DNA from 2 places in the Mycobacterium parmense genome. Region 2 is predicted to be linked to the other one. Evidence: predicted binding sites of a transcription regulator. Region 2 holds the regulator's gene; the other holds the start of a gene.
The links. Region 2 encodes HspR, which represses chaperone genes until heat shock. Its sites were predicted from a motif close to ANNTGAGTNNNNNNNACTCANNT; they were not measured.

Region 1: lon (endopeptidase La) is a predicted target of HspR. The motif match lies at 2,731-2,753, and genes of this name have one in related genera.

What each region holds. Positions count from the first base shown of each region.
Region 1 covers NZ_AP022614.1:1,445,671-1,460,078, reverse strand. The annotation lists gene G6N48_RS06730 (TfoX/Sxy family protein) at 17-349, opposite strand; gene lon (endopeptidase La) at 391-2,718, opposite strand; gene G6N48_RS06720 (alpha-hydroxy acid oxidase) at 2,861-4,105, opposite strand; gene G6N48_RS06715 (DUF1810 domain-containing protein) at 4,124-4,552, shown strand; gene G6N48_RS06710 (alpha-amylase family protein) at 4,572-5,900, opposite strand; gene G6N48_RS06705 (alkyl hydroperoxide reductase) at 5,911-6,447, opposite strand; gene G6N48_RS06700 (peroxiredoxin) at 6,450-7,037, opposite strand; gene G6N48_RS06695 (hydrogen peroxide-inducible genes activator) at 7,142-8,080, shown strand; gene G6N48_RS06690 (EthD domain-containing protein) at 8,090-8,800, shown strand; gene G6N48_RS06685 (TIGR03618 family F420-dependent PPOX class oxidoreductase) at 8,797-9,240, shown strand; gene G6N48_RS06680 (enoyl-CoA hydratase/isomerase family protein) at 9,268-10,020, shown strand; gene G6N48_RS06675 ((2Fe-2S)-binding protein) at 10,046-10,231, opposite strand; gene bfr (bacterioferritin) at 10,584-11,081, shown strand; gene G6N48_RS06665 (MDR family MFS transporter) at 11,109-13,232, shown strand; gene G6N48_RS06660 (carboxymuconolactone decarboxylase family protein) at 13,229-13,723, shown strand; gene G6N48_RS06655 (TIGR03854 family LLM class F420-dependent oxidoreductase) at 13,740-14,408, shown strand, end outside.
Region 2 covers NZ_AP022614.1:3,662,052-3,676,459, reverse strand. The annotation lists gene dnaK (molecular chaperone DnaK) at 255-2,114, shown strand; gene grpE (nucleotide exchange factor GrpE) at 2,111-2,752, shown strand; gene dnaJ (molecular chaperone DnaJ) at 2,806-3,984, shown strand; gene G6N48_RS17000 (heat shock protein transcriptional repressor HspR) at 3,984-4,382, shown strand; gene G6N48_RS16995 (LuxR C-terminal-related transcriptional regulator) at 4,456-7,068, shown strand; gene G6N48_RS16990 (oxygenase MpaB family protein) at 7,114-8,298, shown strand; gene G6N48_RS16985 (cytochrome P450) at 8,369-9,763, shown strand; gene G6N48_RS16980 (DUF5995 family protein) at 9,765-10,622, shown strand; gene G6N48_RS16975 (ATP-binding protein) at 10,594-13,785, opposite strand; gene G6N48_RS16970 (aldose 1-epimerase) at 13,868-14,408, opposite strand, start outside.

The DNA of each region.
Region 1 (14,408 bases), 2.2 Mb from region 2:
CGGCAAACCGGGGCCGTCACTTCGGCGGGAGGCTGCGCGCGTGGCCCACCCCGCGGGTTACCCAGCCGTGCAGCTGGCGTCGGGTTTTCACCCCGGCGGTCTCGACGCGCAGCCAGCCGCGGGTCTCGCGTCCCGCCATCACCATGGGATGGACGTGGGCGCGTTGCAGCAGTTCGTCGGTGTCGTCCGGCGGCACGCGGACCAGCAGCCCGCCCTGCCCGCTTACGGCGACGGACATGTTGCCGTTGATCAGAAACGCCAGGCCGCCGAACATGCGCTTCTCCTCGACGCCGCGCTCGGCGCCGAGGAGTTCGCGAATCCTGTCGGCGAGGTCCTCGTCGTAGGCCACCCGCAGACCTTAACGCCGAGTGTCACGCCCGCCCAGCGGGATCAGGCCGCCGCCGCGCTGTGCGTCGCCGGCTCCAGGGCCTGCGCGACGATCTCGGCGACGTCGGCCATCGGCTTGACCGTCAGCGCCCCGAGCACCTCGGCGGGCACGTCATCGAGATCCGGCTCGTTGCGCGCCGGGATGAACACCGTTGACAGTCCGGCACGTTGGGCCGCCAGCAGCTTCTGCTTGACGCCGCCGATCGGCAGCACCCGTCCGTTCAGTGTGACCTCGCCGGTCATGCCGACGTCGGAGCGGACCTGACGCCCGGTGGCCATCGACACCAGCGCGGTCACCATGGTGACACCGGCCGACGGACCGTCCTTCGGGACGGCGCCGGCGGGCACGTGCACGTGGATGCGCCGGTCCAGCGCCGACGGGTCGACACCGAGTTCCGCGGCGTGGGAGCGCACGTAGGACAACGCGATCTGCGCCGACTCCTTCATCACGTCACCCAGCTGACCGGTCAGCTGCAACCCCGCCTCGCCGTCGGTCGCCCCGGCCTCGATGTAGAGCACATCACCGCCGAGGCCCGTGACGGCCAAACCGGTGGCCACGCCCGGCACCGCGGTGCGCTCCGCCGACTCGGGCGTGAACCGCGGACGGCCCAGGTAATCAACCAGATCCGGCTCGTCGACGGTAACGGGCCCACTTTCGGAGGCGAGCTTCGTCGTCACCTTGCGCAACGCCTTGGCCAGCAGTCGTTCGAACTGCCGCACGCCGGGCTCGCGCGTGTAGTCGGCGGCGATCTTGCGCAGCGCGGCGTCGGTGACGGTCACCTCGTCGTCGCTGAGCGCCGCCCGCTCCCGCTGCCGGGGCAGCAGGTAGTCGCGCGCGATGGCGACCTTGTCGTCCTCGGTGTAGCCGTCGATCGCCACCAGCTCCATCCGGTCCAGCAGCGCCGACGGGATGTTCTCGATGACGTTGGCGGTGGCCAAAAACAACACGTCGGACAGGTCCAGGTCCAGGTCCAGGTAGTGGTCCCGGAACGTGTGGTTCTGCGCCGGGTCCAGCACCTCGAGCAGCGCGGCGCTCGGGTCGCCGCGGTAGTCGGAGCCGACCTTGTCGATCTCGTCAAGCAGCACAACGGGATTCATCGAACCCGCCTCGCCTATCGCGCGCACGATGCGGCCCGGCAACGCCCCCACGTAGGTGCGCCGGTGGCCGCGGATCTCGGCCTCGTCGCGCACCCCGCCCAGGGCCACGCGCACGAACTTGCGGCCCAGCGCCCTTGCCACACTCTCGCCCAGTGACGTCTTGCCGACCCCGGGAGGCCCGGCCAGCACCATAACCGCGCCCGAACCGCGGCCGCCGACCACCTGCAGCCCGCGCTGCGCGCGGCGCGCCCGCACGGCCAGGTACTCGACGATGCGGTCCTTGACGTCGTCCAGCCCGTGGTGGTCGGCGTCCAGGATCTCCCGCGCGGCCCCCAGGTCGGTGGAATCGTCGGTCTTGACGTTCCACGGCAGATCCAGCACCGTGTCCAGCCAGGTGCGAATCCAGCTGCTCTCCGGGCTCTGGTCGCTGGACCGCTCCAGCTTGCCGACCTCGCGCAGCGCGGCCTCGCGCACGTTCTCGGGCAGCTCGGCGGCCTCGACGCGGGCCCGGTAGTCGGCTGAGTTGCCGGCACCGTCGGGGTCCATGTCGCCGAGCTCCTTGCGGATGGCGGCCAGCTGCTGACGCAGCAGGAACTCCTTCTGCGTCTTTTCCATGCCCTCCCGCACGTCCTCGGCGATCTTGTCGTTGACCTCGACCTCGGCCAGGTGGCCGCTGGTCCAGTCGATCAGCACCCGCAGCCGCTCGGCCACGTCGACGGTCTCGAGCAGTTGCCGCTTCTGCACGTCGGTGAGGTAGGAGGCGTAGCCGGAGGTGTCCGCCAGCGCCGAAGGGTCGGTCAGGCTGTTGACGTGGTCGACGATCTGCCAGGCCTCACGACGCTGCAGCATGGCCAGCAACAGCTTCTTGTATTCCGCCGCCAGCGCCTTGACCTCGTCGGTCACCGGCGTCTGGGCGACCTCGGTCACCTCGACCCACAGCGCCGCGCCCGGCCCGGACGCTCCCGCGCCGATCTGCGCCCTGCGCTCACCGCGCACGACGGCCGCGGTGCCGCCGCCCGCGATGCGGCCGACCTGCAATATCTTCGCGATCACGCCGTGCGAGGGGTAACGATCCTCCAGCCGGGGTGCGATCAGGAGTTGCCCCGATTCGCTCGCCTGAGCGGCGTCGATCGCCGCACGCGCGGCGTCGTCGAGCGCTACCGGCACGACCATCCCGGGCAACACGATCGTGTCGGTGACGAACAGCACCGGCACGGACTTGGCTTCAGCCATCGATCCTCCAAAACTTGAGTCTGATGCGCTTAACCCAGCCCGGCGCCGGTTTGTTCCCTCGGGCTCCTTCCGGGGCCGAATGTGCGGCCAGCCGCACATTCGATCGCGAGTGTGCGGCCAGCCGCACACTGGCGGGCAAGCGTCACACCGGCGGGCTGATGGGGCTTAGCCGCCGCAGCTGCGTGACGTGCCTGGGCGAAAGCTCTTCCAGGCAGGCGACCCCGAGCAGGCGCATGGTCCGGGCAATCCCTTCGGAGAGGATCTCGATCGCGCGGGCGACGCCCGCCTGGCCGCCGGCCATCAACCCGTACAGGTAAGCCCGCCCGACCAGCGTGCAGCGGGCACCGAGGGCGATCGCCGCGACGATGTCGGCGCCGGACATGATCCCGGTGTCCACCAGGATCTCGGTGTCACCGGCGAGTTCGCGCGCCACTGTGGGCAGTAGATGGAAAGGCACCGGCGCCCGGTCCAGCTGCCGCCCGCCGTGGTTGGACAGCAAGATGCCGTCGACGCCGCGATCGACGACAGCGCGAGCGTCTTCCAGCGTCTGGATGCCCTTGACCACGAGCTTGCCGGGCCACTGCGCCTTGATCCACTCCAGGTCGTCGAAGGTCAGGCTCGGGTCGAACATCGTGCTCAGGTACTCGGCCACGGTGCCGGGCCAGCGGTCCAGCGACGCGAAGGCCAGCGGCTCGGTGGTCAACAGATCGAACCACCACCTCGGGTGCCCGGCCGCGTCGAGGATGGTCCGAATCGTCAGCGTCGGTGGGATCGTCATCCCGTTGCGGTTGTCACGCAGCCGCGCTCCGGAGACCGGGACGTCGACGGTGGCCAGCAGGGTGTCGAATCCGGCGTCGGCGGCGCGCCGCACCAGCGCCATCGAGCGCTCGCGGTCATGCCACATGTAGAGCTGGAACCACTTGCGCCCCTGCGGGGCGGCGGCCACCAGGTCTTCGATGGCGGTGGTGCCCAGGGTGGACAGCGAGAACGGGATCCCGGCCGCCGCTGCCGCCCGCGCGCCGGCGACCTCGCCCTCGGTGTGCATCAACCGGGTGAAGCCGGTCGGGGCGATCGCGAACGGCCACGCGACCGGCTGACCGAGCACGTTCCACCCCGTGGACACCTTCGTCACGTCGCGCAGGATGGTGGGGTGAAATTCGATGTCGCGGAACGCTTGTCGCGCGCGCTCGATGGACAGCTCGTCCTCGGCGGCGCCGTCGGTGTAGTCGAACGCCGCCCTGGGCGTGCGCCGTTTGGCGATGCGCCGCAGGTCCGCGATGGTGAACGCGGCGGCCAGGCGGCGTTTGGCGCTATCGAACTGCGGCTTCTTGAATTGGATCAGGGGCGCCAGGTCGCGCACCTTGGGCACTCGTCGTTTGACGGCCATATGTGTCACCGTACTCATATGGACGACCCGTTCGATCTGAAGCGTTTCGTCGACGCGCAGGGCCCGGTGTACGCAGACGTCGTCGACGAGTTGCGCGCCGGACGCAAACGCACCCACTGGATGTGGTTCGTCTTCCCGCAGCTGCGCGGCCTGGGTGCCAGCGCGATGGCCACGCGCTACGGCATCTCCTCGCTCGAGGAAGCCGGCGCGTACCTGGCACATGACGTGTTGGGGCCGCGGCTGCGTGAGTGCACCCGCCTGGTCAACGACGTGGGTGGCCGGCCGATCGGGGCGATCTTCGGCTCACCCGACGACCTGAAGCTGCGCTCGTCGATGACGTTGTTCGCCGCCGCCACCGCTGACAACGAGGAATTCGTCGCGCTGCTGGACAAGTACTACGACGGCCGCCGGGACGAGGCGACGCTGGCGCGGCTGCCGAAGACCTAGTTTCGCCCACCACTTCCGCCTAGGCGGGGCCCAGAATTCGCCAGCCGTGCGGCTCGACGACCACCTCGTCCACGAGTTCTGGCGGCGGCGCGGCGGATCCGCCGACGACCCGGGCCCGCGAGACGCCCACTTCGGCCGGCCTCAGCCGCAACGGCTCGTCGTCGATGTTGAGCGCGACCAGCAGGACGTCGTCGCCGCGACGTGTTTCGTAGACGTAGCACCGGTTTTCCAGGCGCAGCGCACTCGTCGACGCCGCATGCAGCCACGGGTTCCGGCGGCGGAGCCCGACCAGGAACTGGTGCAGCGCCCAGGTTTCGGCACCCATCGCATCCAATGGCACCGGGGGAGAGCCGAACTCGGGGCGCACGGCGTCGTCGCCGCCGAAGCGCTCCTCTTTCACACCGAGAAACCCGAGCTCGTCGCCGGCGTAGATGCTGGGCACGCCCCCGACGGTCAGCGCCAGCACCAGCGCGTGAGCCACGTGTTCGCGCCGCTCGAGGCGGCTGGCGATCCGGGTCACGTCGTGGTTGCCGACGAAGGTCAGCGGAGAGAAGCGGGTCAGGAATTCGTTGTGCCGCTGCAGCGCCCAGTCGAGCTCGAAGAAGTTACCGTCGTTGAGGCTGCTCCAGATGGCCTTCCACAGCTCGTATTGGGTTGCGGAGTCGAAGGTGGCGGCATCGACGACCGCGGAGTAGTCGCCGTGGATGAGCTCGGCGACGAACCACGCGTCGGGATGGCGCTCACGCACCCGCGGCAACACCGAGGCCCAGAACCGTTCCGGCACAGCGTAAGCCGCGTCCAGACGCCAACCGCTCGCCCCGCGCGCCAGCCAGTGGCACAGCACGTCGACGGTGTAGTCGATAACCTCGGGGTTGTCGTGGTTGAGGGCGATGAGGTCGCCGTGGCCCTCGAAGGTGTCAAAGCGCCCCGGCCGTCCGCGAAACCAGCGTGCCGCGGCCCCGTCCCCGGATGCCTCGCGATAACGCTGGAAGTCGACGCCGACGTGGTTGAAGACGCCGTCCAGCAGGATGCGCAACCCCCTTCGCCTGCCCTCGGCCACCAGATGGTCGAAGTCGGCGTCGTCACCGAGGCGGGGATCGATGCGGTAGTGGTCGGTCGTGTCGTATCCGTGTGTGCGCGAGGCGAATACCGGTCCCAGCGCCACGCCCGACGCGCCGAGGGCGATGGCATGGTCGAACCAGTCGACGAGCCGCCGCAGCCGGTGTTCGCCGGGCTGCGGCGGCCCGAATGACGGGGACGCGGGAAACGCGCCGACGAATCCCAGCGGATAGACCTGCCACCAGATCGCGTGCTCGACCCAGGCTGGTCCGGTAACGGGACGCGTCACAGTGGCGGGGTCAGCCGACGTTGGCCAGCGTCTCGCAGGCCACCATCGCTTGCGCCACGCCGGCGACGATCGCCGCCACCTTCAGCGCTTCCTGGATGGTTTCCCGGCTCACGCCCGCCTCACGCAGCGTGTGCTCGTGAGCGGCAACGCAGTCCGGGCACCCGTTGATCGACGACACGGCGAAGCACCATAACTCGAAGTTCGCCTTGTCCACGCCGGGATTGGCGATGATGTTCATCCGCAATCCCGCCCGCAGGTCGTCGTACTTGCCGTCCAGGAAGCCCCGGCCGCGGTAGAACACGTTGTTCATGCCCATGATCGAGGCGGCCCCCAGCGCCGCGTTGTACGCCTCGCCGGACAAGGTGTCGGCCGCCTCGGTGCCGATCTCGGCCAGCACCCGGGCATTCCGCGTGGCCGCCGCGCTGGCCAGCAGCGTGCCCCACAGCTGCTCCTCGTTCAGCTCGGTGCTGCGGGTGATCGAGCCGAGGTTGAGCTTGAGGTCCTTGGCGTATTCGGGGAGTGCGGCTTTGAGGTTTTCCACACTCATGACTACGCGGAGGCCTTGAGCAGCTCGCCGGCGTTGAGCGTCGGGTCGCCCTTGCGCCAGTTGCAGGCGCACAGCTCGTCGGACTGCAGCGCGTCGAGCACCCGCAGGACCTCTTCGACGTTGCGGCCCACCGAACCGGCGGTGACGGAGACGAATTGGACCTCGTTGTTGGGGTCGACCAGGAACGTGGCGCGGTCGGCGACACCGTCGGCGTTGAGGACGCCGGTGGCCAGGCTCAGTTCGCGCTTGATGTCCGAGAGCATCGGGAAGGGCAGCTGCTTGAGGTCCTCGTGCTGAGCGCGCCAGTTGAAGTGCACGAACTCGCTGTCGATCGAGACGCCGAGAACCTGCGCGTCGCGGTCGGAGAATTCGTCGTTCAGCTTCCCGAACGCCGCGATCTCGGTCGGGCACACGAAGGTGAAGTCCTTGGGCCAGAAGAACACCACGCGCCACTTGCCGGCGTGGTCGTCGCTGCTGACGGTGGTGAAGTAGTCGCTGGGGTCCTGGGCGTCGACTTTCGACAGATCGCCCGGAATCAGCGCGGTGAGCTGGTAGGAGGGGAACTGATCGCCGATCGTCAGCAAAGCCATGTCGCTCCTTTTTGGAATGGGTACAAACAATTTGTTGTGTACCCATGATGGTGCCGAACATTCAGTGTCAGGTAAAGGTGATATTTACCACTAGACTCATAGCCATGACCGATAAGACTTATCAGCCGACAGTCGCCGGCCTGCGGGCGTTCGCCGCGGTGGCCGAGAAGCGGCATTTCAGCAGTGCCGCAACCGCTCTCGGTGTCAGCCAGTCGACGTTGTCGCAGGCGCTCGCCGCGCTGGAGGCGGGCCTGGGAACCCAACTGGTCGAGCGGTCGACGCGGCGGGTCTTCCTCACGGCGGAGGGGGCGGAACTGCTCCCGCACGCCCAGGCCGTGGTGGAGGCGATGGACGCGTTCACCGCCGCGGCGGCGGGCTCGTCCGATCCGCTGCAGGCCAACGTGCGGCTGGGACTCATCCCGACCGTCGCCCCCTACGTGCTGCCGACGGTGCTCGCCGGGCTGTCGGTGCAACTGCCCGGTCTGACGTTGCGGGTGGTCGAGGACCAGACCGAACGGTTGCTGACCGTCCTGCGCGAAGGGGCGCTGGACGCGGCGCTGATTGCGCTGCCCGCCGACGCCGCCGGCGTCACCGCCATCCCCATCTACGACGAGGACTTCGTGCTGGCACTGCCTCCGGGCCACTCGCTGTCGGGCAAGCGCCGGGTCCCCGCGGCGGCGCTGGCCGAATTGCCGCTGTTGCTGCTCGACGACGGGCACTGCCTGCGCGATCAGGCGCTCGAGGTCTGCCACAAGGCCGGCATACGCGCCGAGCTGGCCAACACCCGCGCCGCCTCGCTGGCGACCGCGGTGCAGTGCGTCACCGGTGGCCTGGGGGTGACGCTGATCCCGCAGACGGCGGTGCCGGTCGAGGCGGCACGCAGCCGCCTCGGGCTCGCGCAGTTCGCCGGGCCGCGTCCGGGGCGCCGCATCGGCCTGGTCTACCGCTCGTCGAGCGGACGCGACGACTCCTACCGGCGGCTGGCCGCGACGATCGGGAAGCTGATCAGCGGCGAACACCAGGTACGCCTGGTCAGGCAGTAAGTTCGGCCTATGGAAAAGGTGATCGCCGTGCTGATGGGTGACGAGCCGGATGACGAATGGTGCGCCCGGCAGCGCGGACCCGTCGCCGAGTCCCTGTTGGGGCTGGGGCTGCCCGGGCTGTCGGTCAATGTCCGCGACGGTGCCGTGCGCGCGTCGGTGATGACGCTCACCACGCTGGACCCGCCCGTCGCGGCGGTGGTGAGCATGTGGACCCAGCAGTGTTACGGCGAACAGATGGCGGCGGCGCTCGAGCTGCTCAGCCGGGAATGCGACCGGCTGGCCGCCTATCTGGTGACCGAGTCCGTCCCGCTGGCGGCCCCCAGCGGCCAGCCGGGTTGCCGCACACCGGGACTGGCCAACGTGGCGTTGCTGCGGCGCCCTGCCGAGCTGGATCAGGCCACCTGGCTCACCCGGTGGCAGCGTGACCACACGTCGGTGGCCATCGACACACAGTCGACCTTCGGTTACACCCAGAACTGGGTGGTGCGCGCGCTGACCGCCGAGGCGCCGGGAATCGCGGGCATCGTCGAAGAGTTGTTTCCTTCTGAGGCGATCACCGACATCAAGGCTTTCTTCGGGGCCGCCGACGACGCCGACTTGCAGAACAGGATCACCCAGATGGTGGCCAGCACCGCGGCTTTCGGGGCCAACGAGAACATCGACACGGTTCCCACCAGTCGCTACGTCGTCAAGTCACCTTTCACGGAGGAGGCCCGATGACGACATTGAAAGACGCCGTCGCCCTGGCCACGGCGGAGAACGGGCTGGCCGTGGTGTCCACCGTGCGCGCCGACGCGACGGTGCAGGCGTCGCTGGTCAACGTCGGCCTGCTCCCACACCCGGCCACCGGTCAACCCGTCCTGGGCTTCGCCACCTACGGCAAGGTCAAGCTCGCCAACCTGCGGGCACGTCCGCAGCTGGCCGTCACGTTTCGCGGCGGGTGGCGGTGGGCGACCGTCGAGGGCCGCGCGGAACTGGCCGGCCCCGAGGACACGCCGCCCTGGCTCACCGGCGCAGACCAACTGCGCTTGCTGCTGCGCGAGGTCTTCACCGCCGCGGGCGGCACGCACGACGACTGGGACGAATATGACCGGGTGATGGCCCGGGAGGGCCGCGCGGTGGTGCTGATCGACCCGACGCGCGTCTACGGCAACGGCTGACCGACGAACGTTGGCTAGGCTGCTGCCGTGATACTGCAGATCGATGACGACAAGCGGGTTCGCACCCTCACCCTGAACCGCCCCGAGGCGCTGAACGCCTTCAACGAGGCCCTCTACGACGCCACCGCCGACGCGCTGCTGGCCGCCGCCGACGATCCGCAGGTCGCCGTCGTCCTGCTCACCGGCGCGGGCCGCGGCTTCTCCGCGGGCACCGACCTCGGCGAGATGCAGGCCCGCATCACCGATCCGGGCTTCACCCCGGGCAAGCACGGTTTCACCGGCCTGATCGACGCGCTGAGCGCCTTCCCCAAGCCGCTGATCTGCGCGGTCAACGGCGTGGGGGTGGGCATCGGCGCCACCATCCTGGGCTACGCCGACCTGGCGTTCATGTCCTCGACGGCGCGGCTGAAGTGTCCCTTCACCAGCCTCGGGGTGGCGCCCGAGGCGGCGTCGTCGTACCTGCTGCCGCAGTTGGTGGGCCGGCAGAACGCGGCCTGGCTGTTGATGTCCTCGGAGTGGGTCGACGCCCCCGAGGCGTTGCGGATGGGTTTGGTCTGGCGGATATGCGAACCGGAGGAGTTGCTGCCCGAGGCGCGCAGGCACGCGGAAGTCCTTGCCTCCCGGCCCATTTCGAGTTTGATGGCGGTCAAACACACGATGATGGAGCCGGTCCGCCCGGAGATCGCGGCTGCCGGCGCCCGGGAGAACGCGCATTTCGCCGAGTTGATGGGTGCGCAGGCCAACGCCGCGGCGCTCGCCGATTTCAACACCGGCCGCTGACACCGGCCGCTGACCGGCCCCAGCGCTACGCCGACTGGGCGGTCTCGAGTTCGGCCGCCGCGGCGATGATCGCCCGCACCGTGCGCCGGCACCGCCCACAGTCGCCGCCGGCGCCGCACGCGGCGGCGACTTCCTTGGACGTCGACGCACCGCGCGCGACGACATCCGACACGGTCTGATTGGTGACCCCGACACACAGGCACACGTACATCAGCGCACCCCTCGCACGTGATCCACATTCCCTTCGCCGGATTCGACGACGCTCTTGCCAGACCCCCGCGGATCGGCCTTCCGTGACGCGTCATGCATCAGGGGAGTCCCTTTCGACGGTGCCGCATCCACGAGCCGCATATTAGTGGAGTCTAACCTAACTTGTTTAGCGGAGTCTAACCTAACTTCGCAGCTAAGCGACCACCCCGCGCGACCCACCCGACACACTGAGCGCAGCCATACCTTCCTGGAAGATTGCATCCCCGCATGGCAAAGTGCGACTACAGGCCCGGCGCGGTGTGCTCCAGCCCAGCACCCGCCGCGGCCGAATGGCAGCCCACGGGAGGAGAGACATGCAAGGCGATCCGGACGTTCTGCGTCTGCTGAACGAGCAGCTCACCAGCGAGCTCACCGCCATAAATCAGTACTTCCTGCACTCCAAGATGCAGGACAACTGGGGTTTCACGGAGCTGGCCGAGCACACCCGCGCGGAATCCTTCGACGAGATGCGCCACGCCGAGGCGATCACCGATCGCATCCTGCTGCTCGACGGCCTGCCCAATTACCAGCGGCTCTTCTCGTTGCGGATCGGCCAGACGCTGCGCGAGCAGTTCGAGGCCGACCTGGCGATCGAGTACGAGGTGCTCGACCGCCTCAAACCGGGCATCATCATGTGCCGCGAGAAGCAGGACACCACCACGGCCAACCTGTTCGAGAAGATCGTGGCCGACGAGGAACTTCACGTCGACTACCTGGAAACGCAGCTCGAGCTGATGGGCAAGCTCGGCGAGGAGCTGTACTCGGCGCAGTGCGTGTCCCGGCCGCCGGGCTCCCAGCAGGGGGGCGACTGACCGGCCTTCGACTAACCTTCGGCAGGTATGACACGCCCGAAGGAAGTTGTCCCGGCGACCCCGGACACCGCGTCGAGCAGCGAGCTGATCAGTCCGCAGCGGCGCAACCTCATCTTCGTCGCGATCGTGCTCGGCATGTTGCTGGCGGCGCTGGACCAGACCATCGTGGCGACGGCGTTGCCGACGATCGTCGCCGACCTGGGTGACGCGGGACACCAATCCTGGGTCGTGACGAGTTACCTGCTGGCGTCGACGATCGTCACCGCCCTGGTCGGCAAGCTCGGCGACGTGTTCGGCCGCAAGCGGGTGTTCCAGGCGGCGGTCGTGTTCTTCGTCATCGGCTCGGCGATCTGCGGGCTTGCTCAGTCGATGGGGATGCTGGTCGCTTCGCGTGCGCTGCAGGGCATCGGCGGCGGCGGGATCACCGTGACGGCCAGCGCGCTCATCGGGGAGGTCGTCCCGCTCCGCGATCGCGGCCGCTACCAGGGCATCCTGGGGGCCGTCTTCGGGGTCACCACGGTCGTGGGACCGCTGCTCGGCGGCTACTTCACCGACTACCTGTCCTGGCGGTGGGCGTTCTACATCAACGTGCCGATCTCGGTGGTGGTGATTGTCGTGGCGGCCGCGGCCATACCAGCGCTCGCGTCGACCGAGAAGCCGTCCATCGACTACGCGGGGATAGTCTGCATCGGCCTCGGCGCGGCCGGCCTCACGCTGGCCACCAGCTGGGGCGGCACGCTGTACTCGTGGGGCTCGGCGACGATCATCGGGTTGTTCGTGGGCGCCGCGGCCGCACTCGGCGCGTTCGTCGTGGTGGAACGCCGGGCCGCCGCGCCGATCCTGCCGATCCGGCTGTTCGGCAACCCGGTGTTCACGGTGTGCTGCGTGCTGTCCTTCGTGGTCGGGTTCGCGATGCTCGGCGCCATGACGTTCCTGCCGACCTACATGCAGTACGTCGACGGCGTCTCGGCGACCACGTCGGGCCTGCGCACGCTGCCCATGGTGGTCGGCATGCTGCTCACGTCGACGGGCAGCGGCACCATCGTCGGGCGCACCGGCCGCTACAAGGTCTTTCCGGTCGCCGGCACGGCGCTGATGGCGCTCGCGTTCCTGCTGATGTCGCGGATGGGCCCGTCGACCTCGGCGTTCGTGCAGTCGCTCTACCTGATCGTGCTCGGTGCCGGCATCGGATTGTCCATGCAGGTGCTGGTCCTCATCGTGCAGAACACGTCCGATTTCGAGGACCTCGGCGTCGCCACGTCGGGCGTGACGTTCTTCCGCACAATCGGAAGTTCCTTCGGCGCGGCGATATTCGGCTCACTTTTCGTCAACTTCCTCGACCATCGGATGGGTGCGGCGCTGGCGGCCAGCGGCGCGCCGCCCAGCGCGGTCAGCTCGCCGGAGGCGCTGCACCGCCAGCCGCACGACGTAGCGGCGCCGATCGTGGCCGCCTACGCCGACTCGCTCACCGAGGTGTTCCTGTGGGCTGCGCCCGTCGCGGCGGTCGGGTTCGTCCTGGCGCTGTTCCTGCGTGAGGTGCCGCTGCGCGACCTCCACGACAGCACGGTCGACCTCGGGGACGCCTTCGGAATGCCGACCACCGAGACGCCGGACCAGATGCTCGAGGCCGCCATCGCACGCATGTTGCGCGGCGAGCCCGGCCTGCGGCTGCGCAGCATCGCCATGCGGGCCGATTGCCGCCTGGACGTCGCGGGGCTGTGGGGCGTGCTGCGGATCAACCGCTATCGGCAGATGTACGGCGTGGCGCGACTCACCGACATGGCCAATTCCCTGCGGATCCCGTTCGAGGTGCTGGAGCCCACCTTCTCGCGGCTGGTCGCCACCGGCAATGCGCAGCGCGCCGGCGACGAGTTGTGGCTCACCGCCGCCGGCGCTCAACAGGTCGAGTACGTGCACGCGCTGCTGGTGGCGTGGCTGGTGGACAAACTGGCCCGCTCGCCTGGTTTCGAGGGCCGGCCCGACCGCCGCAAGGTGGAGGCCGCGCTCGAACGCGTCGCGGGCAACGTTGTGGCGCAACGGGATTGGCACGAAGACCATCCGACCACCATCATCCCGCGCGCCGGCATCGACGCCGCGGGCCCGGATGTGTTGGCGGGAAATCCGAGGCGCGGGCGTAGCATCACGCCATGAGCCGAATCGGAACATTCGCCGAAGACGACCTGGCCGGCTGGTTCGCGAAATCGCCCGACCTGGGCGCCGCGATCGGCGGCTTCAGCCAGGCGGTCTACAACAAGAGCAGGCTGCCGATGCGCACCCGCGAGATCGCCCGAGCGGTGATCGCCCACGACAACGAGTGCGTGGTGTGCGTCAACACCCGCGACGAGGACGGCCTCGCCGCCGGCGTGGACGAGGAACTGTACGAGCACGCGCTGCAGTGGCGGACCTGGCCCGGCTACAGCGAACAGGAACGACTGGCGGCCGAGTTCGCGCACCGGTTCGCCACCGAGCACACCAAGCTGCGCGAGGACGAAGACTTCTGGAGCCGCTGCAGCGAGCACTTCTCCGACGAGCTGCTGGCCGACCTGGCCCTGTCGTGCGCGCTGTGGGTCGGCATGGGACGCGTGCTGCGGACGCTGGACATCGGCCAGGCCTGCAAGCTGACGCTGCCCAGCCGCGCGTAGCCCTCGCCAGTTCCGGGTGAAGATCCGTTTCGGCGTCGGCCTTGGCGCGGACACCGCCCCCGACCAGCTCGCCGCGGTCGTCGATCGCCTGGAGGCCGACGGGGTGGACTCGCTCTGGTTCTCCGAGCTGGTGTACTCCCCGGCGGTCGATCCGATGGTCGGGATGGCCTACGCGCTCGCGCGGACGGCCCGGCTGAAGGTCGGCACCTCGGTCGCCGTGCTGCCCGGGCGTCACCCGGTGCTGGTGGCCAAGCAGCTGGCATCGCTGGCGGCCCTCGCGCCCAAACGTGTCCTTCCCGTCTTCGGCCTGCAGTCGGCGATCCCCGCCGAGCGCGAGGTGTTCGTGGTGCCGCAGGGCAAGCGGGCGGCCGTGTTCGACGAGTCGCTGCGGGTTCTGCGCGCCGCGCTGGTCGAGGACTCCGCGAGCTACGCCGGCCGGTACTTCACCGTCACCGGGGCCGCGGTCGCCCCACGCCCGCAACCCCCGCTGGACATCTGGCTGGGCGGCTCGGCGCCGGCGGCCTTTCGGCGCATCGGCGCGCTGGCCGACGGCTGGCTGGGCAGTTTCCTCACCCCGGCCGAGGCGCGGGCCGGGCGTGAGGCGATCGAACGGGCCGCGGAGCAGGCCGGCCGGCAGATCGAGGCCGACCACTTCGGCGTCTCGCTGGCGGTCACGGACGGGGAG
Region 2 (14,408 bases):
GTACACGATCGGCACCTGATCGGCAAAGCGCGACGGCCGTCTCGCGCACCGGGAACGTTCGGCGCCGGCAACTCCGGCAGGCTCGGCGCGCGCCGGGAACAAGACGGCGGTGCCCACCGTTGGCATGATCGATAAGTTGAGCGAACCACACTCAAGCTTGGTTTGACACCGCCACGGAGGCGGAGGCAGTCTTGAGCGGGGTTCACTCAGCATAGTGCCACGACAGAAAGCTCTACTACTCAGGAGGAATCACTATGGCTCGTGCGGTCGGTATCGACCTCGGGACCACCAACTCCGTCGTCGCAGTTCTCGAAGGCGGCGACCCGGTCGTGGTCGCCAACTCCGAGGGCTCGAGGACGACTCCGTCCATCGTCGCCTTCGCCCGCAACGGCGAGGTACTGGTCGGTCAGCCCGCCAAGAACCAGGCGGTGACCAACGTCGACCGCACCATCCGTTCGGTCAAGCGGCACATGGGCACCGACTGGTCCATCGAGATCGACGGTAAGAAATACACCGCGCAGGAGATCAGTGCGCGGGTTCTGATGAAGCTCAAGCGCGACGCGGAGGCCTACCTCGGTGAGGACATCACCGACGCGGTCATCACCGTGCCCGCCTACTTCAACGACGCCCAGCGCCAGGCGACCAAGGAGGCCGGCCAGATCGCCGGCCTGAACGTGCTGCGCATCGTCAACGAGCCCACCGCCGCGGCGCTGGCCTACGGCCTGGACAAGGGCGAGAAGGAACAGACCATCCTGGTCTTCGACCTGGGCGGCGGCACGTTCGACGTCTCGCTGCTCGAAATCGGCGAGGGCGTGGTCGAGGTCCGTGCGACCAGCGGTGACAACCACCTCGGTGGCGACGACTGGGACGACCGCGTAGTCAGCTGGCTGGTCGACAAATTCAAGGCCACCAGTGGCATCGACCTGACCAAGGACAAGATGGCCATGCAGCGGCTGCGTGAGGCCGCCGAGAAGGCCAAGATCGAGCTGAGCTCCAGCCAGAGCACCTCGATCAACCTCCCCTACATCACCGTCGACGCCGACAAGAACCCGCTGTTCCTCGACGAGCAGCTGACCCGTGCCGAGTTCCAGAAGATCACCCAAGACCTGCTGGACCGCACCCGTCAGCCCTTCCAGTCGGTGATCAAGGACGCCGGCATCTCGGTCTCCGAGATCGACCACGTGGTGCTGGTGGGTGGTTCCACCCGCATGCCCGCGGTGACCGACCTGGTCAAGGAGCTCACCGGAGGCAAGGAGCCCAACAAGGGCGTCAACCCCGACGAGGTGGTGGCCGTGGGCGCCGCGCTGCAGGCCGGCGTCCTCAAGGGTGAGGTGAAAGACGTTCTGCTGCTTGACGTCACGCCGCTGAGCCTGGGTATCGAAACCAAGGGCGGCGTGATGACCAAGCTCATCGAGCGCAACACCACGATCCCGACCAAGCGGTCGGAGACCTTCACCACGGCCGACGACAATCAGCCGTCGGTGCAGATCCAGGTCTATCAGGGTGAGCGCGAGATCGCCTCGCACAACAAGCTGCTCGGTTCGTTCGAGCTGACCGGCATTCCGCCGGCCCCGCGTGGCGTGCCCCAGATCGAGGTCACCTTCGACATCGACGCCAACGGCATCGTGCACGTCACGGCCAAGGACAAGGGCACCGGCAAGGAGAACACGATCAAGATCCAGGAGGGCTCCGGCCTGTCCAAGGAGGAGATCGACCGGATGATCAAGGACGCCGAGGCCCACGCCGAGGAGGACCGTCAGCGCCGCGAGGAGGCCGACATCCGCAACCAGGCCGAGACGCTGGTCTATCAAACCGAGAAGTTCGTCACCGAACAGCGCGGCGCCGAAGGCGGACCCAAGGTCCCCGAGGACACCCTGAACAAGGTGGATGCGGCTGTGGCGGAAGCCAAGTCGGCGCTGGAAGGCACCGACATCTCCGCGATCAAGTCGGCGATGGAGAAGCTGGGACAGGAGTCCCAGGCGCTCGGCCAGGCGATCTACGAGGCCACGCAGGCCGCGGGCGGCCAGGCCGGCGGCCCCGAGTCCGGCTCGGCCGGCTCGGCCGACGACGTTGTCGACGCGGAGGTGGTCGACGACGACCGGGAGTCCAAGTGAGCGAAGGACACCCGGAACAGGTAACGGTCACCGACAAGCGGCGCATCGATCCGGAGACCGGAGAAGTGCGGCAGGCCCCTCCCGGCGCCCAGCCGGGAGGGGCGCCGGGAGCGGCCGCGCCCACGGGATCGGAGGCAGGCCCGGCCGACACCAAAGTCGCCGAGCTCACCGCCGATCTGCAGCGGGTGCAGGCCGACTTCGCCAACTACCGCAAGCGCGCGCTGCGCGACCAGCAGGCCGCGGCGGACCGGGCCAAGGCGGCCGTCGTCAATCAATTGCTGGGCGTGCTCGACGATCTCGACCGCGCGCGCAAGCACGGCGACCTGGACTCGGGCCCGCTGAAGTCGGTGGCCGACAAGCTGGACAGCGCGTTGTCCGGGCTCGGACTGACGGCGTTCGGCGAGGAGGGCGAGGACTTCGACCCGGTGCTGCACGAAGCGGTCCAGCACGAGGGCGACGGCTCGCGCCCGGTGATCGGCACCGTCATGCGGCAGGGCTACAAACTGGGCGACCAGGTCCTGCGGCACGCGCTGGTCGGGGTCGTCGACACGGTGGATGACACCGTGGCGGACGCGGTGGCGGGCGATCGCGCCGCGCCGGCCGAATCGGGCGATAACCCCGGCGAACCCGGTGACTAGACCACACAATCAGCACAGCAGAACACGAGAGAGGTGAGAGGGGGTGACGCGACATGGCCCAGCGTGAGTGGGTCGAGAAGGACTTCTACAAGGAGCTGGGCGTCTCCTCTGACGCCAGCCCGGAAGAGATCAAGCGCGCCTACCGCAAGCTGGCGCGCGACCTGCACCCTGACGCCAATCCCGACAATCCCGCCGCCGGCGAACGCTTCAAGGCCGTCTCCGAGGCGCACAACGTGTTGTCGGACCCGGCCAAGCGCAAGGAGTACGACGAGACCCGCCGCCTGTTCGCGGGCGGCGGTTTCGGCGGACGCCGGTTCGACGGCGGGGGATTCGGTGGCTTCAACGTCGGCGGTGACGGCGCGGAGTTCAACCTCAACGACCTTTTCGACGCCGCCGGCCGCAGCGGCGGGGCGAACATCGGCGACCTGTTCGGCGGCCTGTTCGGGCGGGGTGCGGGCGCGCGGCCCAGCCGGCCGCGCCGCGGCAACGACCTCGAGACCGAAACGGAGCTGGATTTCGTCGAGGCGGCCAAGGGCGTGGCGATGCCGCTGCGGCTCACCAGCCCGGCGCCGTGCACCAACTGTCACGGCAGCGGCGCGCGGCCGGGCACCAGCCCCAAGGTGTGTCCCACCTGCAACGGATCGGGCGTGATCAACCGCAACCAGGGCGCGTTCGGCTTCTCCGAGCCGTGCACCGACTGCCGCGGTAGCGGCTCGATCATCGAGCACCCGTGCGACGAGTGCAAGGGCACCGGCGTGACGACGCGCACCCGCACCATCAACGTGCGGATCCCGCCCGGCGTCGAGGACGGCCAGCGCATCCGGCTGCCCGGTCAGGGCGAGGCCGGGCTGCGCGGCGCGCCGTCGGGTGACCTCTATGTGACCGTCCACGTGCGTCCGGACAAGGTGTTCGGCCGCGACGGCGACGACCTCACCGTGACCGTTCCGGTCAGCTTCACCGAATTGGCCCTCGGCTCCACCCTTTCGGTGCCCACGCTGGACGGCAAGGTCGGCGTGCGGGTGCCCAAGGGCACCGCCGACGGGCGCATCCTGCGGGTGCGCGGGCGCGGTGTGCCCAAGCGCGGCGGCGGCAACGGTGACCTGCTGGTCACCGTGAAGGTCGCGGTGCCGCCCAACCTGGAGGGTGCCGCGATGGAGGCCCTCGAGGCCTACGCGGAAGCCGAGCGTGCCAGTGGTTTCAACCCACGCGCCGGATGGGCGGGTAATCGCTGATGGCGGTGAATTCCGGCAACCCGCGCAACTCCCGCAAGGATGAGGCGCGGACCTTCCTGATCTCGGTGGCCGCCGAGCTGGCGGGCATGCACGCGCAGACCCTGCGCACCTACGACCGCCTCGGCCTGGTCAGCCCGCGCCGCACTTCCGGCGGGGGACGGCGCTATTCGGAGCACGACGTCGATCTGCTGCGTGAGGTGCAGCGGCTGTCGCAGGACGAGGGGGTCAACCTCGCCGGCATCAAGCGCATCATCGAGCTGACCAACCAGGTCGAGGCGCTGCAGTCGCGGGTGAAGGAGATGACCGAGGAAATCGCGCAACTGCGTGCCGGCCAGCGCCGCGACATCGCAGTGGTGCCCAAGAGCACCGCTCTGGTGGTCTGGAAGCCGCGGCGCTGATCTTCCAAGCTCTCCCGGCGCCCAGCAAAGATTGTCGTTCCGTTTGTTCGCCGATAGGCGTTATATTCGGCCGGTGATCGGCGCCGATTTGCTGACAGGGCGTGACAGCGAATTAGCCGCAATTCGCCGAGCGCTCAGCGGAGTCGGCAATTCGTCGGGCGCCGTCATCGCCGGGGCGGCGGGAGTGGGCAAGACCAGGCTCGCACGCGAAGTGCTGGCTCGTGCGGAGGCGTCCGGTGAGCGGACGTACTGGATCGTGGGAACGCAGTCCGCGCGACAACTGCCGCTGGGCGCATTCACCCCGTCGATTTGCGACGCGGTGCCCGACCCGATTTCCGGCGTGCGGCGGGTCATCAACTCCTTCATCGAGCAGCAACGTCGCGGCCGGGTGCTGATCGGCGTCGACGACGCGCACCTGCTGGACGGGCTGTCCGCCCACGTCATCCACCAGCTGGCGCAGGCGCGCGGCACCCGGTTGCTGGTCACGGTGCGCACCGGCGGCGACGAGGCCGACGCCATCACGGCCCTGTGGAAGGACGAGCTGCTCGCGCGCCTTGATCTGCAACCCCTTTCGGCCCCTGACGTGCGCCGGATCATCGAGGGTGCGCTCGGTGGCGCCGTGGACAGCCGCAGCGCCCGGCGATTCTGGCAACTGACCGGCGGCAACGCGCTGTTCGTGCGCCAGCTGCTGAAGGACCAGATCGCGGCCGGGGCGATCAAGCAGGTGGCCGGGGTGTGGATGTGGGACGAGCGCGTCGCGGTCTCCGACAGCCTCGGCGACATGGTCGGCCGGCAGCTGAGCCGGCTGCAGCCCGAGGTGGCGGCGGTCGTCGACACCCTCTCGCAGTACGAGCCGCTGGCGGTCGACGTGCTCTGCGACCTGGTGGCCCGCGCGGACCTCGAGGAGGCCGAGCGCCTGGGCCTGGTCATCGTGGAACGCACCGGCCCCCGGCTCCTGGCCCGGCTGGCCCATCCGCTGTTCGGCGAGCTTCGCCGCGCCGTCGCCAGCGAGATGTACCTGTCGCGCATCCGCGGCCGGCTCGCGCAGCGCCTGGCCCGGCACGCCGACGCCGACGTGTCGGCCACCGTGCGCCGGGCGCTGTTGACGCTGGAATCGGACCTTCCGCCCGACCCGCAGCTGTACCTGCGGGCGGCGCAGCTCGCGATGACGCTGCTCGATCTCGACCTGTCCGACCGATTCGCCGCCGCCGCGGCCGAGGCGGGGATCAGCGAGGCCGAGGGGCTGCGCGCGATCAGCCTGGCCGGGCGCGGGCACGGCGAGAAGGCCGAGGCGATCCTCGCCGGCATCGGCGTCGACGACCCCGACGGACATCACTGGGCCACCGTGCGCGCGGCGAACCTGGTGTGGAACCTGGGCCGCCCCCGCGACGCGGCCGCGATCCTCGACGGCTTGGCGACGACGCCGGAATCGGAGGCGCAGCGCGCCGAGCGCGCCGCGGTCGAAGCGTGCGTCGACGCCGTCATGGCTCGTTGCGGCTCGGCGGCGGACAAGGCGCGGGCGGCGCTGAGCTCTCCCACGCTGCCCGACTTCCACGCGATGCTGGCGTCCGTCGCGCTGACCACCGCCCAGGGTGCGCTCGGCAAGATCACCGACATCTCCGAGATGGTGGGGCGGGCCATGGACCGCGCGATCACGTCGTTTCAGGCGTCACCCATGCGGTTCTGGTACGGCGCGGTCTACGCCCGCGCCTGCCGGCTCAACGGGCGCATCGACGAATGCGTGCGGGCGGCCCAGCAGCTGGCCGAGTCGGTCCGCGACGTGCCAGGCCTGGCCTACGCCAATCTCGCGTTCCTGCTCGGCCAGGCCGAGCTGGTCCGCGGCGATCTGCGCGCCGCTCTGACGCTGCTGCACGAGGCCCAGGCCGGGGCGCAGAAGCACAGTGTCACAACGGGCTTGCGGGCGGCGAGCTGCTTCGCGCTGGCCGAGGCGCACGCGAAGCTGGGCGAGGCGGACGCGGCGGACGAGGCGATAAGGCAAGCGCGACAACACGTTCCGGCTGACTACCTGTTCATGCAGACCGGTCTTGCGCTGGCCGGCGGCTGGGCACTCGCGGCCGGCGGACGACTGGCCGACGCCACGTCGATCGTCCGCGCGGCCCGCGAGGACGCGCGGACGCGCGAGCAGCCGACGCACGAGGTGGCCTGCCTGCAGGCGGCGGCGCAGTGGGGCGACGCGTCGGGGGCGGCGCGCGCGCGTGAGCTGGCCGACATCCTGGCATTTCCGCTGGCGTGTGCCGTTGCGCGGCATACTGATTCGCTCGCGACCGGCGACGGGGAGGGGCTGCTGAAGGCGTCGGCCGACTACCGGGCGATCGGCGACCGCGCCGCGGCGGCCGACGTCGCCGCCCAGGCGGCCGTGGCCTTCAGCCGCAACCAGCAGCGCAAGCGCAGCCTGTACGCCGCGGCGGTGGCGCAGGAGCTGGCCACCGAATGCGGCGGCCTGTGCACACCGGCGCTGCGCAACCCGATCGGCCAGCCGCTGACCGACCGTCAGCGCGAGATCATCGAGCTCGTCGCCGCGGGCCTGTCGCACAAGGAGATCGCGGAGCGGCTCGTCACGTCGGTGCGCACGGTCGAAGGACATGTGTACCGCGCCTACCAGCGCCTGGGCGCCGGGTCGCGCGAGGAGCTCGTCGAGATGCTGCGAGCGGGCCCGCGCGCGTAGCCGACTACTCGTGGCAGCGGGACAAATCTCTGACACGCTGCTCGCATGGCGAGCGATACGTGCAGCGTCAGCGCAGGCTCGAGGTGGACCGACACGCTGCTGGATCGCATGCGCGGGTTGGGCGATCCGCTGGCCGACGCGCCGGTCGCTGCGGTGCTTGAGGGGGGCGGAGTTGACGCGGTCAACGCGCTGATGCGGACGCTGGTCCGCGTCGATCAGCCGGTGCCCGAGGAGCTGCCCGCGGAGATCAGGGCCTACCTCGTCGAGACCCTGCCCCTGCCCGAGTGGGCCGACCCGGCCCTGATCGCGCGCGGGCAGCGATTGTTCGAGACGTGGGGCGTGCAGGTCGCGGCCTGCCTGTTCTGCGCGTCGCTGCCGTCGTCGTACGCGGCGGCCAAGGGCGTGAAGGTGCTGTACCTGACCGCGCGGCTCGACACCGACGCGCGCCGGCGGGTGATGGAAACCGGTCAATTCCTCATCGATTCGCTCAATGCCGGTGGCCTCGACGAGAACGGCAAGGGCCGGCGCACCATTCAGCGCGTGCGCCTGATGCACGCGGCCGTCCGCCACCTGATCAAGGCCCGCAACGAGCAGGCGCCCGGCATGTGGCACGCCGACTGGGGGACGCCGATCAACCAGGAGGACCTCGCGGGGACGTTGCTGGCCTTCTCGTATGTCTTCGCCGATCCGATGCGTCGCCTCGGTGTGCGCGTGGGCGCCCGGGACATGCGCGCCTACCTGCACCTGTGGAACGTCATCGGGCACCTGCTCGGGGTGCGCGACGAGCTGCTGGTGCGCGACGTGCCCGACGCCGCCGCGTTGGTCGACGCCATCCGGCGCCGGCAGTTCAGTGCGTCACCGGAAGGGCGGGAGCTCACCCGGGCCCTGCTCGAGCTGCTGGACGAACTGACACCGCTGCGCCGGTTGGACGGCACGATCCCGGCGCTGATCCGCCACCTGATCGGCGACGAGACCGCCGAGCAGTTGGGGGTTCCGGAGTCGACGCTCGCCGAGCGCCCCGGCCCGCTCGCGCGCGCCGCCGACTGGTTGTTGGTGCATGCCCTGGGCCGCGTCGAACGCGACCTGCTGCGCTACCACCTGATGTCGCGCATGGCCCCGACGATCGGGCGCGATCTGCTGGGCGCGCTCTTCACGATGGAGCGGGGCGGCGAGCGGGCGCCGTTCGACATTCCCGACAACCTCGCCCGCAACTGGGATCTGCTCGCCTGAGCTGGGTCCGACCGAGGCGAGTAGTCGACTACGCGTGACCGCACTTCCGTGCCGGCCCACCCTGAGGGACATGCCGGCAACACTGACACCCCTGGACGTCGCCACGCTGCCGCTCGCGCCGCGAAACCCCCTGCCGTACTGGCGGCGGCTGACGGCGACCCGCCGCTTCGACAGCGGCCTGGAGCTCATGCGGAACGCGGGCGGCCCGGTGACCCGAAACGTGCTGGGGCCCAGCTGGATCATGCCGCCGGTGGTGATCGTTTCCTCCCCGCAGGGTGCCCACGACGTGCTGGCGCGCAAGGATGCTTACGCCGAGCGCGCGGCGACGCCGGTCGCGGCGGAGGTCCGCCGGCTGGCGGGCGACAACCTGCTCGTGGTGGCGCATGGCGAGTGGCTGCCGCGCCGGCGCGCGCTGCAGCCGCTCTTCACCAAACAGCACGTACCGCGCTTCGCCGGGCACATGGCCGGGGTCGCCGAACAGATCGCCGACCGGTGGGCCGCCGGTGACACGGTCGACCTGGACGCCGAGTGCCGCGCGCTGACGTTGCGGGCGCTGGGCCGTTCGATCCTCGGAATCGACCTAACCGACCGAACGCACCTGGTGGGCAACGCGTTACGTGACGGCATGAAGTGGGCGGCCGACCGCGCGCTGCGCCCCGTCAACCCGCCCCGCTGGCTGCCCACCGCCGGGCAGCGGAAGGCCCGCGCGGCCACCGCCGCCCTGTTCGGGCTGGCCGCCGACGTGCTGAGCGAGTGCCGGTCCGACCCGACGCGCGACGCGCCGTTGGTGCGTGCCCTGATGCAGACCGTCGACCCGAAGACCGGCCGGCCGCTGTCGGACCGGGCGATCTTGAACGAACTGGTGCTGTTCCTCCTCGCCGGCCACGACACCACGTCGACCACGCTGGCCTACGCGCTATGGGCCCTGGGCCGCCGGCCCGCGCTGCAGCAACGCGTCGCCGCGGAAGCCGCCACGCTCGGTGACCGACGCCTCACCCATGAGGACGTGCCGCGGCTGCGTTACACCGCGCAGGTACTGCACGAGGCGCTGCGGCTCTGCCCGCCCGCTCCGGCGATCGGGCGGTCGGTACTCGCCGACATCGAGGTCGACGGCCACCGCCTACCGGCGGGCACCTTCGCCGTGGTCGCGATCTGGGCGATGCACCGCGACCCCGCCCTGTGGGACAACCCACTGCGATTTGACCCGGACCGGTTCAGCGCCGAGCGCTCGAAGGGCCGCAGTCGCTGGCAGTACCTGCCGTTCGGCGGCGGCCCGCGGGCCTGCATCGGCGACCACTTCGCGATGCTCGAGGCGACGCTGGCGCTGGCGACGATCGTGCGCCGGGCCCGAATCCATTCTCTGAGAGACGATTTCCCCACCAGCACCCCATTGACGATGATCGCCGCCGCGCCCATCCAGGCCCGGGTCGGCGGACGGGTGGACCGAGAGGAAGGGATCGGTTGAAATGGCTGCCGTCACCGTCCAACCCCCGCTGCAACCGGCGTGGCTCGACCGGCCGGACACCATCGGCGACGTGCTGTGCAACATCGACCGCGTCATCGAGTGGGCCATCGGGGCCGAAAGCCACATCGGCTACTTCGCCGTCCTTTACAGGCGTGTCACGCTCGCCATCCGCGAGGCGGTCGAACACGGCACATTCCGCCACGGCGACCGCATCGAGCGACTCGACGTCGAGTTCGCCCGTCGCTACTTCGACGCGGTAAACGCGTTCTTCCACCCCGACGGGCGCCGGGACCTGACGCTGCCCTGGGAGGTAGCGTTCGTCGGCGACCACGACGATCAGGCGATCATCGTCCAGCACATGATGACCGGGCTCAACGCGCACATCAGGTTCGACCTCGGTCTTGCCCTGGTCGCGGTCGCGGGTGACGGGCTGAGCCTGCTCAAGGAGGACTACCACCGCGTCAACGTCCTGCTGTGCGCGCAGATACCCGGCATGCTCGCAGAAGTCGAGCGGCTTTCGCCCGGGCTTCGCTGGACCCGCTGGCTGCTGCCGGACGAGGTCGGTCTCCTGCAGCGGGCGCTCACCGAACTGCGCAGCGAGGCATGGCATTTCGCCGCCTACACGGTGCTGAACCCCCGGCGTGCGCGCGAGAGGGCGGTGCACCAGGAGGCGTGCACGGCGGCGCTGAGCTCGGAGTATCTGCAGCCGTCCGGCAAGTGGACACCGTTGCCCAGGTTCGTCCGGGCGGCCGCCAAGCACGAGAGCGACGACGTCGCCGCCAACATCCTTGCGCTCGAGGACATCTCGCGCCGTCCCGAGAAGCCGGACGTCACGAAAGGATCTGCCGGGCCCGCGTGACTTCCGGCCAGCGATCGTCACCGGTGAAGCGGCGGAGGGCGTCGGCGAGATCAAGGCGGTCCCCGCCGGCATCGAGCTCGAAAAAATCTAGCAGGCAACGCAACTCAAAGAGCGTCGCATTTTGACGGCGCGCGAACTCGAGCGCGGCGAGCAGCGCGTCGCGTCGTTGCACCCGCCCGGCGAAAGTGTGAGCACGCGCCCGCATCAGCTCGGCGTCGTGGAAGTGCATGCCAGTCTCGTCGGCATGCCGCAGCGCCGCCTCCAACCGTTCGCGCGCCTCCTCCGGCTCGCCCGCGGCGACGAGCAGCCGGCCGATGACCGCGTCGTGAAAGGTCAGATAGCTGTTGAGGTGCAGCAGGCGCGATCCGTCCACCAGACGCGCCAACTTCTCGGCGCACAGCGTCAGCGTGGCGGCGTCAGCGTCCGCGTCGAGCGCGGCCAGCGCCTTGACCGTGGCGTGCTGGGTGGCGCCGACCAATCGCCACAAGTCGAGGCCCGACTCTTCGCTTTGCCTGCGAAGCTCGGCGACCAGGGCCGCGGCGTCGGCCGGCCGGTCGCTCTCCAGCTTGACCCAGATCTGCGCGAACAGCGTGTGCGCCCGGTTGTGGACGTTCTGTGGGAAGGTCAGGGCATCGCAGCGCCGCGCCGATTCGGCCAAATGCGCTTCGGCGCGGTCGAGATCGCCGCACACCGTGTGCGTGAGCGCCAGGAAGAAGTGCGCCGACGAGATCGGGTCGACGGCAACCCACCAGGCGGTCTCGAGCACCCGCGGGTCGGCGGCGGAGCGATCCGCCAGGGCGCGCAGCAGATGCCGCCGCGCGGTGGGGAAATCGCCTTCCAGCCACACGACCGAGCCCAGCGTGGACGCCAGCACCGGGCCACTCCACGGCCGCTTCGCGGTGATCCGCGTGGACAGGGAGTCGAGCAGTTCGTGCGCCCGGCGCAGCTCGGCCCGCGGCAGGTAGTAGCTGACCATCGCCGTCAGGGTGGTGAACAACCCGTCCTGGTGGTCGCCGGTGCTCGCCAGTTCCAGGCACCGTTGGAAGTCGGCGGGTCCCTCGCCGCTCATGGTTCCCCGCGTGGTGCCCGCCAGGAAGCCGCGCTCGAGCCGGATGGCGATCTCCTTGCGGTCGCGCGCGGGCCCGTCGGGGCAGGCCGCGAGCTGGCCGAGTGCCGTCGTCAGATAGGCCAGCGCCTCATGCAGGGCGCCGCGCCGGCGCGCGGCCACCGAGGCCTTGCGATAGGCGTCGGCGGCTTCATCGTGCTGCTGCGCCCGCTCGAAATGCGTTGCGATCAAACGCCAGTCCGGCTCGGCGACGCTGGACCCCTCCACCAGCGCGCGGGCGGTACGCGAATGCAGCTCGCGCTTCAGGGATGGCGGGGCGAGTTCGGCGGCCACCTCCCGGAGCAGTTCGTGGCGAAATCTCCAGCCGACGTCCCCGCTGCGCTGCAGCACATTAGCTCCGACGAGTTCGGTGACGACATCGTCGACGTCTATTCCGTTGCTTCGCGCCACGGTACGCAGGAGGGGCAGGTCGCCGGCGCGCCCGATGACGGCGGCCGCCTCGACCACCGGCACCACACCGCTGTGGGAGCGTAATTGGGCGAGCAGGGGCTCGTAGAGCGCATCGGGAACCGTTGCGTCGTGGCCCGCCGCCCCCAAACCGGCCACCACGCGTTCGATGTAGAAGGGCACCCCGTCGCAGCGCTCGCGCACGGCGGCACGCCGGGCCTGCGACACGGTTGGGTCAAGGGCATCGATCAACGCGTCGGACTGCTCGTCGCTGAGCGGCGCCAGCTCGAAAACCGTTGACGGCCAACCGGCCGTCGACCATTCGCCGTCACGTCCGGTCACCACCACCATCAGATGCCCGTCCGCGGTCGCGAGCAGCGCGTTGATCAGTTCCATGGTCGACGGGTCGAACCAGTGCGCGTCCTCGGCGACCACCAGGCCCGGCCGGTCGCGCAGGCACGCCAAGACGTATCGCCGCACCGCCTCGCCGATCATTTCGTACAGCGTGCGGCCCTCCACCGCGGCCGGGCGGTACCCGTGCTCGGGGCCGATGCCCAGCACCGGCGCCAGCAAGGGGACGGAGCTCTCCGGATCCATTGCGCACGAATTTAACTCCGCCTCGAGCAGCCGTAACCGTTCGGCGTCGTCGGTGAGCCGGGTGATGCCGCATCGCCGCTCCACCAGCCTGCGCACCGGATGCAGGCCGGTGTCGGTGTGCAGCGGCGAACCCCTGAGCTCGATCACGGTCGCGCCCGAGCCCTCGACCATCTCCGCCGCCTCGGTGGCCAGGCGGGTCTTGCCGATTCCCGGCTCGCCGCAAAAGACGATGCCCGCGGTGTCCAACGTGCCCGCGCGCGCCCGCTCCCAGCTGCGCCGCAACCAGTCGCGTTCACGGCCACGACCGATCAGCGGCGGCGAGTCCAGCGGCGGTGCATCCGGCCGTTCGCCGAGCACCCGGTGTGGGCCGACCGGAGTGTCGATGCCCTTGACCGCCACGGGCGCAAGGGTGTCGAGCTCGAACACGTCACCGACCAACGGGGCTACCGCATCGGACACGGCCACCGTGTCCGGCCCGGCCACCGAGCACAGGCGAGCGGCCAGGTTGGCGGCGAAGCCGTAGACGTCGTCCTGGTCGACGTCGAGGTAGACCAGCCCGCGGTGGACGCCGACCCGGACGCTGATGGCGACGCCGATCGTGCGCTGCGCCTGCTCGCTGAGCTGGGCCACGGCGCGGGTGATGTCGAGGCCCGCCGCGACGGCGCGACGCACGTCGTTCTCGTGCGCCCGGGGGTGGCCGAACACCGCCAGCAGCCCGTCGCCCTTGACCGAGGTGATGTGGCCCTCGTAGCGGTCGACGATCCGGTGCACGTCGTCGCGGTAGCGGCCGACCAGGGCGTGATATGTCTCCGGTTCCAGCCGGGTGGACAACGCGGTGGAGTCGACGAGGTCGGCGAACATGATTGTGAGGCGGCGGATTTCACCGTAGTGAGCTGGCGGGGTGAGCAGGTCCTCGGCTTCCGGGTTGCCGTGGTCGACGGCCAGTACCTGCCCCGCCAACGCGGCCGCGGTGGCGCGATCGCCATCGTTGCTGGCCCGCACTGCGCGGTCCAGCAATTCGTCGATCGATGCACCGATCTCGCCAGGGCTCACCTGCTCCTCCTGCCCGGGGTGGCAGTCAGGGTACCGGTCGGCGGCCGCGGTTACATCACGCGCGGAATAACGTTGGCGAAAACTATACGAAGATGGCGAACTGGGTGACCGCCGGCTCGCCGGGGTTCGCGCACCGGTAACCGCCGCGGCGCAGCGCGTCGGTGGGTGCGGTCATCGGCTCGAAGCACACCAGGTCCTCGGCGGGCGGCGCGAAGATCTGAGCCGCCGGGTAGCCGTGCTGGAAGTGCACTTCCAAGCGCCGCCCGCCCCCGGACACCGCGAACACGGCGCCATCCGGAACCTGATCGTAGGCGTCGTCGAAAGCGTTGTCGCCCAGCGCTTCTCGTAATGCGGATTGCGGTTCGGACGCACCGGTGGGCAGCCCGCGCGCGTCGAGGCCGAGGTGTCGCAGCGGCGGCGTCTCGATGACCCATTCGCCGCGGCCCACCCCGGGTATGTGCAGGTACGGGTGGTAGCCGAAACACAGCGGGACCGCCACGGCGGCGGTGGCGGTGATCGTGGTGCGCACCGTCAGCGCCCGGTCGGCCAGGCGCACCGCCATCGTCAGCACGTGCGGGAAGGGAAAGGCTGCCAGCAGCCGCGGGTCGGCGCCGAAATCGACC